Regions from separate parts of the Kitasatospora sp. NPDC093550 genome, predicted to be linked through region 2. Evidence: riboswitches for the same ligand, from Rfam matches in the RefSeq annotation. Region 2 holds a riboswitch; the other holds the start of a gene.
What was found. Region 2 has a riboswitch for guanidine ahead of ACIRD3_RS07300 (ACT domain-containing protein). Riboswitches for the same ligand answer to the same signal wherever they lie in the genome.
Positions count from the first base shown of each region.

Region 1: it holds a riboswitch for guanidine, as region 2 does, so the genes downstream of both, ACIRD3_RS22770 (DMT family transporter) here and ACIRD3_RS07300 (ACT domain-containing protein) in region 2, are expected to answer to the same signal.

Region 1 covers NZ_JBIWJF010000014.1:57,319-60,708, forward strand. The annotation lists gene ACIRD3_RS22760 (xanthine dehydrogenase family protein molybdopterin-binding subunit) at 1-841, shown strand, start outside; tRNA gene ACIRD3_RS22765 (tRNA-Cys) at 907-978, opposite strand; guanidine-III (ykkC-III) riboswitch at 1,064-1,129, shown strand; gene ACIRD3_RS22770 (DMT family transporter) at 1,173-1,487, shown strand; gene ACIRD3_RS22775 (MFS transporter) at 1,578-3,017, shown strand; gene ACIRD3_RS22780 (hypothetical protein) at 3,021-3,390, opposite strand, start outside.
Region 2 covers NZ_JBIWJF010000003.1:436,559-439,948, reverse strand. The annotation lists gene ACIRD3_RS07305 (cytochrome P450) at 1-1,021, shown strand, start outside; gene ACIRD3_RS07300 (ACT domain-containing protein) at 1,158-1,556, opposite strand; guanidine-III (ykkC-III) riboswitch at 1,807-1,878, opposite strand; gene ACIRD3_RS07295 (hypothetical protein) at 1,949-2,881, opposite strand; gene ACIRD3_RS07290 (APC family permease) at 3,136-3,390, opposite strand, start outside.

The DNA of each region.
Region 1 (3,390 bases), on a different contig from region 2:
CGCCACCGTGATCTGCGCGGCGGTCGACGCCGGGCAGGGCTTCGCCACGCTGGCCCGGCAGATCGTGCAGACCGTGCTGGGCGTCAGCGAGGTCTACATCGCGCCGGCCGACAGCGACCAGTCGATCGCCGGGCCCTCCGCCCGCGGCCGGCACACCTGGGTCTCCGGCGGCGCCGTCGAGCGGGCCGCGCTGATGGTCCGCCACCAGCTGCTGCAGCCGATCGCGGCGAACTTCGGGATGTCCTCGGAGCTGCTGCAGATCGCCGACGGCAAGATCACCTCGTACGACGGGGTGCTCGGCATGCCGGTGGCGGAGGCGCTGGAGGGCAAGGAGCTCTGGGCCACCGCGCAGTGCCGCCCGCACCCCACCGAGCCGCTGGACGACGCCGGGCACGGTGACGCCTTCGTCTCGATCTCGTTCTGCGCGATGCGCGCGGTGGTGGACGTGGACATCGAGCTGGGCGCCGTGCGGGTGGTCGAGATGACGGTCGCCCAGGACGTCGGCCGGGCGCTGAACCCGCGGCAGATCGAGGACCGGATCGAGGCGGGCGTGGCCCAGGGCGTCGGCCTGGCGCTGCTGGAGGACCTGCGCACCGAGGGCGGCGTGCTCCAGAACCCCTCGCTGACCGGCTACCGGCTGCCCACCGCGCTGGACACCCCGGAGGTGCGGATCGCCGCGCTGCTGGAGGAGCGCGACGTGGTCGCGCCGTTCGGTGCCAAGGCGGTCGGCGCCGCGCCCGCGGTGGTCGCCCCGGCGGCCGTCGCCGCGGCCGTCCGCGCCGCCACCGGTCTGCCGGTCGGTCGGCTGCCGATCCGGGCGGAGGACGCCGTCACGGCCTGAGCGGGGAAATGCGAAAAGGGAATTGCCGGTCGACTTCCGAGTCGACCGGCAATTCCCTTTCTCCGAGGCCGTGGCGGGAATTGAACCCGCGTGCACCGCTTTGCAGACGGTCCCCTGAGCCACTCGGGCACACGGCCAGTGAATTCATGGTGGCGGATCCCGGGGGGAGGGGTCAATGACGTTGTGTAAATTCTGTATGGCAATGTGTGCTACGGTCGAAGAGCGGTGGCGGCATTCTCGCCACCCCGGACGAGCGCGTCGTACCCGGTCACGACAAGACGGCGCAGTTCAGCGGCGATCCGGCCGCTGTGGACTGCGGAGGTACGTCGTCATGGCCTGGCTCGTTCTGATCGTCTCGGGTCTCCTGGAAACCGTCTGGGCGGTCGCCCTGGAATCGTCCAAGGGCTTCTCCCGCCTCGTTCCCACCCTCGTCTTCGGCGTCGCGCTGCTGTTCAGCATGGGCGGTCTGGCGTACGCGATGCGCACCATTCCGATCGGCACCGGGTACGCGGTCTGGGTCGGCATCGGCGCGGTCGGCACCGCGCTCTACGGCATGGCCGTCCTGGGCGACGCGGTGACCGTGGCGCGGATCGCCTGCCTGCTGCTGATCGTCTCCGGCGTGGTGGGCCTGAAGGTGCTGCACTGAGGCCTGGGCCTGGGCCTAGGCCTCCGGACGGAGCCGATCAGCGACTCCGGTCAGGGGTCATCGCGGCGGACGGCTCTTACGATGTCATCCATGACCACAGCCTCCCCCACCTCGGTCGACTCCGTACCGATACCCCTGGACGACGACCCCGGCGGCGGGGTGCTCGGCGGCCGCTACCGCGCGCTGACGCTGGGGATCGTCTCGGTGGTCCTGGTGATCGCCTTCGAGGCGACGGCCGTCAACACCGCGATGCCGACGGCGGCCCGCCAGCTGGACGGCCTCGGGCTGTACGCCTTCGCCTTCTCCGGCTACTTCACCACCACGCTGTTCGCCCTGGTCGTCTCCGGCCAGTGGTGCGACCGGCGCGGGCCGCTGCGACCGCTGTTCACCGGCATCGCGGTGTTCGGCCTCGGCCTGCTGGTGGCCGGGACGGCGCCCGGGATGTGGGTGTTCGTGGCCGGGCGGGCGATCCAGGGGCTGGGTGGCGGGCTGGTGATCGTCGCGCTCTACGTGGTGGTCGGCCGGGCCTATCCGGAGCGGCTGCGGCCGGCGGTGTTCGCGGCGTTCTCCTCGGCCTGGGTGCTGCCGTCGATCGTCGGCCCGCTGGTCGCCGGGGCGGTCACCCAGCACCTCGGCTGGCGCTGGGTGTTCCTGTCCGTCCCGGTGCTGATCCTGCTGCCGCTGGCGGTGATGGGCCCGGCGCTGGCCCGGTCCGAGCGGGAGCACCCGGCGCCCAGGGGCGCGGACTTCGACCGTCGGCGCACCCGGCTGGCCGCGATGGCCGCGGTCGGCGCCGGGCTGCTGCAGTACGCGGGCCAGCGCCGCGACCTGATCGGGCTGCTCCCCGGGGTGGTCGGTGCGGCGCTGCTGGTGCCGGCCGTCCTCGGGCTGTTGCCGGAGCGGACCCTGCGGGCCGGGCGGGGGCTGCCGACGGTGATCCTGCTGCGCGGGGTGGCGGCGGGGGCGTTCTTCTCCGCCGAGGCCTTCGTCCCGCTGATGATGACCAGCCAGCGCGGCCTCTCGCCGACGCTGGCCGGGCTCACCCTGACCAGCGGCGGGCTCACCTGGGCGCTGGGCTCCTGGCTGCAGGGCCGGCCGGGGGCCGAGCGCTACCGCGCGGCGATGATCCGGGGCGGCTTGGTGCTGAGCGCGGTGGCGATCGGCGGCGCCGCGCTGGTGCTGGTCCCCGCGGTGCCGGCCTGGGTGGCCGCGGTGGCCTGGGGCGTCGGCGGCCTCGGACTGGGACTGGCCATTTCGAGCATCAGCGTGCTGATGATGAAGCTCTCCCCGCCACAGGACGCCGGCGCCAACTCGGCCGCGCTGCAGATGAGCGACGCGCTGGGCACCGTGCTGATGACCGGCCTGGCCGGGGTCCTGTTCGTGGCGCTGGGCGGCGGTTCGATGGCCGCCGCCCACGCCGCGGGCGAGGGCGGGGGTTCGCCCGGGGCCTTCGCGGTGGTTTTCCTGACCGGTGCCGGGGTGGCCCTGCTGGGAGCGCTGCTCTCCGGCCGGGTCCGCGGCCGGGCCTGACGGTCAGCCGGCGGTGGCGGTGGCGGTGGCGGTGGCGGTGGCGGCGGGCACCGGCGGCGCCGCCGGGGTGCCGAGGAAGGACTCCCAGCCGCCCGCCGGGGACTGGCCCGGGGCCAGGGTCTGCAGCTTGCGCAGCACCGCCGGGTCCTGGGCGTCCAGCCAGTCCACCAGCTGGCGGAAGGAGACCAGCCGGACCTCGGGCTTGCCGGCGATGGCCTTGAGGGCGTCCTCGACGGCGTTCATGTAGATGCCGCCGTTCCACTCCTCGAAGTGGTTGCCGATGATGTACGGCGCCCGGTTGCCGTGGTAGGCGCGGTCGAAGCCCATCAGGTAGGCGTCGCGGGCCTGGGCCTGGAAGCCCGGGTGGAGCGCC
Region 2 (3,390 bases):
GCCGCAGGCACGCTCCGCGCAGCGGTCCGTGCTGGAGCGCCACATGCTCAACGCCGACGCCGACGAGCACCGCCGCCTGCGCCGTCTGGCCGCGCCCGCCTTCACACCCCGGCGCGTCGATGCCGTCGCTGCACGGATCGGCCACCTCGCCGACACCGTGATCGGCGGCCTCACCGCCAAGCTGCGCCAAAAGGCCGACGCCGACCTCGTCGACGACTTCGCCTTCCCACTGCCCGTCCTGGTGATCAGCGACATCCTGGGCGTGCCCGAAGCGGACCGCCTCGACCTGCGCGCCTGGACCTACCGGGTGGGCTCACCCGCCGCGACCCTGCCCTCCGGCCAGGCCGCCCGCGCCTGGCAGAGCCTGCACGGCTACTTCACCCACCTCATCGCCCGCAAACGACGCCACCCCGGCGACGACCTGCTCAGCCTGCTCACCCACGACCGCACCCCCCAGGCGCCCGACGACGGCGAACTGCTCGCCATGGCCTTCCTCCTGCTGTTCGCCGGCTACGAGACGACCATGAACCTCCTCGCCTCGGCCACGCTGCTCCTGCTCACCCACTCCGAGGAACTCCTCGCCGCCCGCACCGCGGGCGACCCCGGCTGGAGCGCCGTGATCGAGGAGACACTGCGCCACGCCAGCCCCCTGGAGGGCGCGACCTGGCGAAGGACCACGGAGCCGGTGGACCTCGGCGGGACCGTCATCCCCGCCGGCGCCTCCGTCCTGGCGGTGCTGGCCGCCGCCAACCGCGACCCGCGCGTGTTCGCCGCCCCTCACACCTTCCGGCCCCGCCGCTACGCTCCGGGCAACCGGACGGCTCCTGCGCATCTGGCCTTCGGACACGGCCCCCACGTGTGCCTGGGCGCGCGCCTGGCCCGTCTGGAGGCCGGCATCGCCCTGCCGCGGCTCTTCGCCGCTCTGCCCTCCCTGCGCCTGGCCACCGCCCCCGCCGTCCTGCCGTGGCGGCCCGGCCTGCTCGTCCGTGGTCCCCTTACGCTCCCGGTGCGGCTCGCCTGACGCCCGGGACTCCCGCAGGGGAAGGCACCCGCACCCGCACGGCTTCCCATCGTCCCTGGGGCCCGCCCGGGCGGGCCCCAGGGGCTCCGCCGTGCCGGAGCCCCTGGGGGCCTCCGGCACGGCGGCTGGAGGGATCCTAGGCGGGCCGGGTGAGCTGCTCGAGGACCTCGACGGCCCGCTCGGCGTTCTCGTACGGCACGAACAGGTGGTCGTGGTGGAAGGCCGCGACCACGTTGCAGCTGATCCCCGCGTCGGCCAGCGCCCGCGAGACGGCTGCCGTGAGCCCCACCGCGGCGAGCGAGGAGTGGATGCGCAGGGTGATCCACCCGGCGACGTAGTCGTATGCCAGACCGCTGCGGTCCGCCTCCTCCTGGCGGGCGACGATCGTCAGCCCCTCGTCCTCCACGGCCGTCACCACCGGGACGACTCCCGCGGGCACGACGTGGTCGGCGACCGTGCTGAACACGTATGCGCCACTGTGCAGTTCAGGCCGCATGCCCCTCAGTAGGGCGTGCAGGTCGGTCTCTCCGGACATGGGTATTCTCCATCGGTTCGAGAAGGGTGTGACCGTGCGTTCGCGGGGCCGGACGCCGGCACGCGACGCGATCGGCCGCCACCGCAGCGGTGAGGGACAGGCGGACAGCCGCAGTCAGCGGCGATCGGGCCAGAGGTCCTGGCCGGCAGGCGCCGTTCCCGCAACGGGACGTGACGCGGCAGCCGCGGCAATCGTGAGGAAGGCCCGCCGTCCGTGAGGGGCGGCAGGGCGAAGCAGGGACATGAGGTGATGCGCGCCGTCTTCGCTCGGCCGGGTACGGCTGCGCGCTCGTCCGGGGCGGAGACACGATTGATCCGCCGCCGGGAGCCTACCCCCGGTGTGCCGTCCGAGCCTGTGCGAACGTCACGCGCTCGGGGAGCCGGGGGCGGTGCTCAGGTCGAGGTGCGGTAGGCGCGGGTGAAGCGTTCCAGTGGGTCGCCGTCGAGGTGCCAGGGCCACCGGGTCGCAAGGCCTTTGGTGGCGCGCACGACGGCTGCGGCCTCCTCAGCTCGGGCCGCTTTGACGAGCGCGTAGGCCAGAGTGTTGAGATCGGCCAGAGCGGCTGCGTGGGTGAGGAAGCCCTTCTGGGGCCAGAGCGCGGCTGACCGGGCGAGGGCCCGGGCGGCGGCCGGTTGGTTGAGGAGGTCGCGGCTGCTGAGCGCGGTGAGCCCCTCGGCGGCCAGGGCGCGCTGGTAGCGCTGGACCAGAACGGTCACCTCCAGACCGGTGGTGGGCGCCCCGGCGGGCATGGCCGCGCGCATCTCGTCGAGAAGGTCCATCATCCGGGCGGTCGATCCGCACTCCTGCGGTGACGAGTAGGCCAGGATCTGGAGGTGGGCTTCGCGGTTCCACGGATCCCTCGCCCTGATCTCGCGCCACACGACGTCCACCTCCCGGGGAGGGCGGCGCTCCAGCCGCAGGACGCCGAGCAGCAGGACCCAGGGCAGGGGGTCCTCAGGGAGGAGTTCGGCCGCGCGGCGGCCCAGTGCGCGGATGCCGGTGCTGTCGGTGAACGAGGGGGCCGCCTGCAGGGTGACGAGATCCGACCAGCCCTGCAGGAGCAGCGCTCCCGGGTCGTCGGGCCGGTACCGCATCCAGGTCCTCGTGGCGCCCTGGCCCAGGGTTTCGGCCAGGACCTTGATGCGGTGCATCTTGCGGTCCCAGTCCTGGCGGGCGCCGTGGATCACGTGCTCCAGGAGGGGCACCACGAGATCGTGCTGGGTGCGGGCCTGCACACCGGACAGCCGCTGCAGGACGACTCCGAGGGCTCTGTCGTCGAGCTCGGGCGCCAGCCGAGGCCTCACCCGGGATGTGAACAGGGGCATGGGTGGGTCGCCTTCTTCCTTCTTCCTTGCAGTCCTGGGACAGGCAGGGCCTCGAATGAGCTGCCGGTTCGACCGCCGGCACCGGGGCGGTGGAGGAGAGGTCCTGGACCGCCCTGATGGGCGAGCCGGTGCTTGGTGTGCCCGGATCGGGCAGTGCCGGATCGGCTTTCGCCTGCTTCTCGGCCGGTGCGTGGGCCTCGCCGCCGAGTGAGGGCGACCACGGCGTGTTTGCGGTATCCGTACCGGCCGGCGCCTTACCCGGCGGTCAACCGGGGGGCTTTGCGGATGTGTTGCCTCCACACGCCCAGGGGGAGGCCGAGAAGGATGATGGCGACCGGCAGCAGGGTGCGGAAGCGGCCGTTGGAGGCGTCGAAGGCGAAACTCGGGGTGCTGGTCCAGTTGAGATAGGCCAGGTAGACGCCGAGCGCTGCGAGGACGAGCCCTGACAGCAGCGGTACGGCGACCGAGCCCAGCAGCGTGCGCAGGTCCCGTCGCCCGGCGCGCGCGAA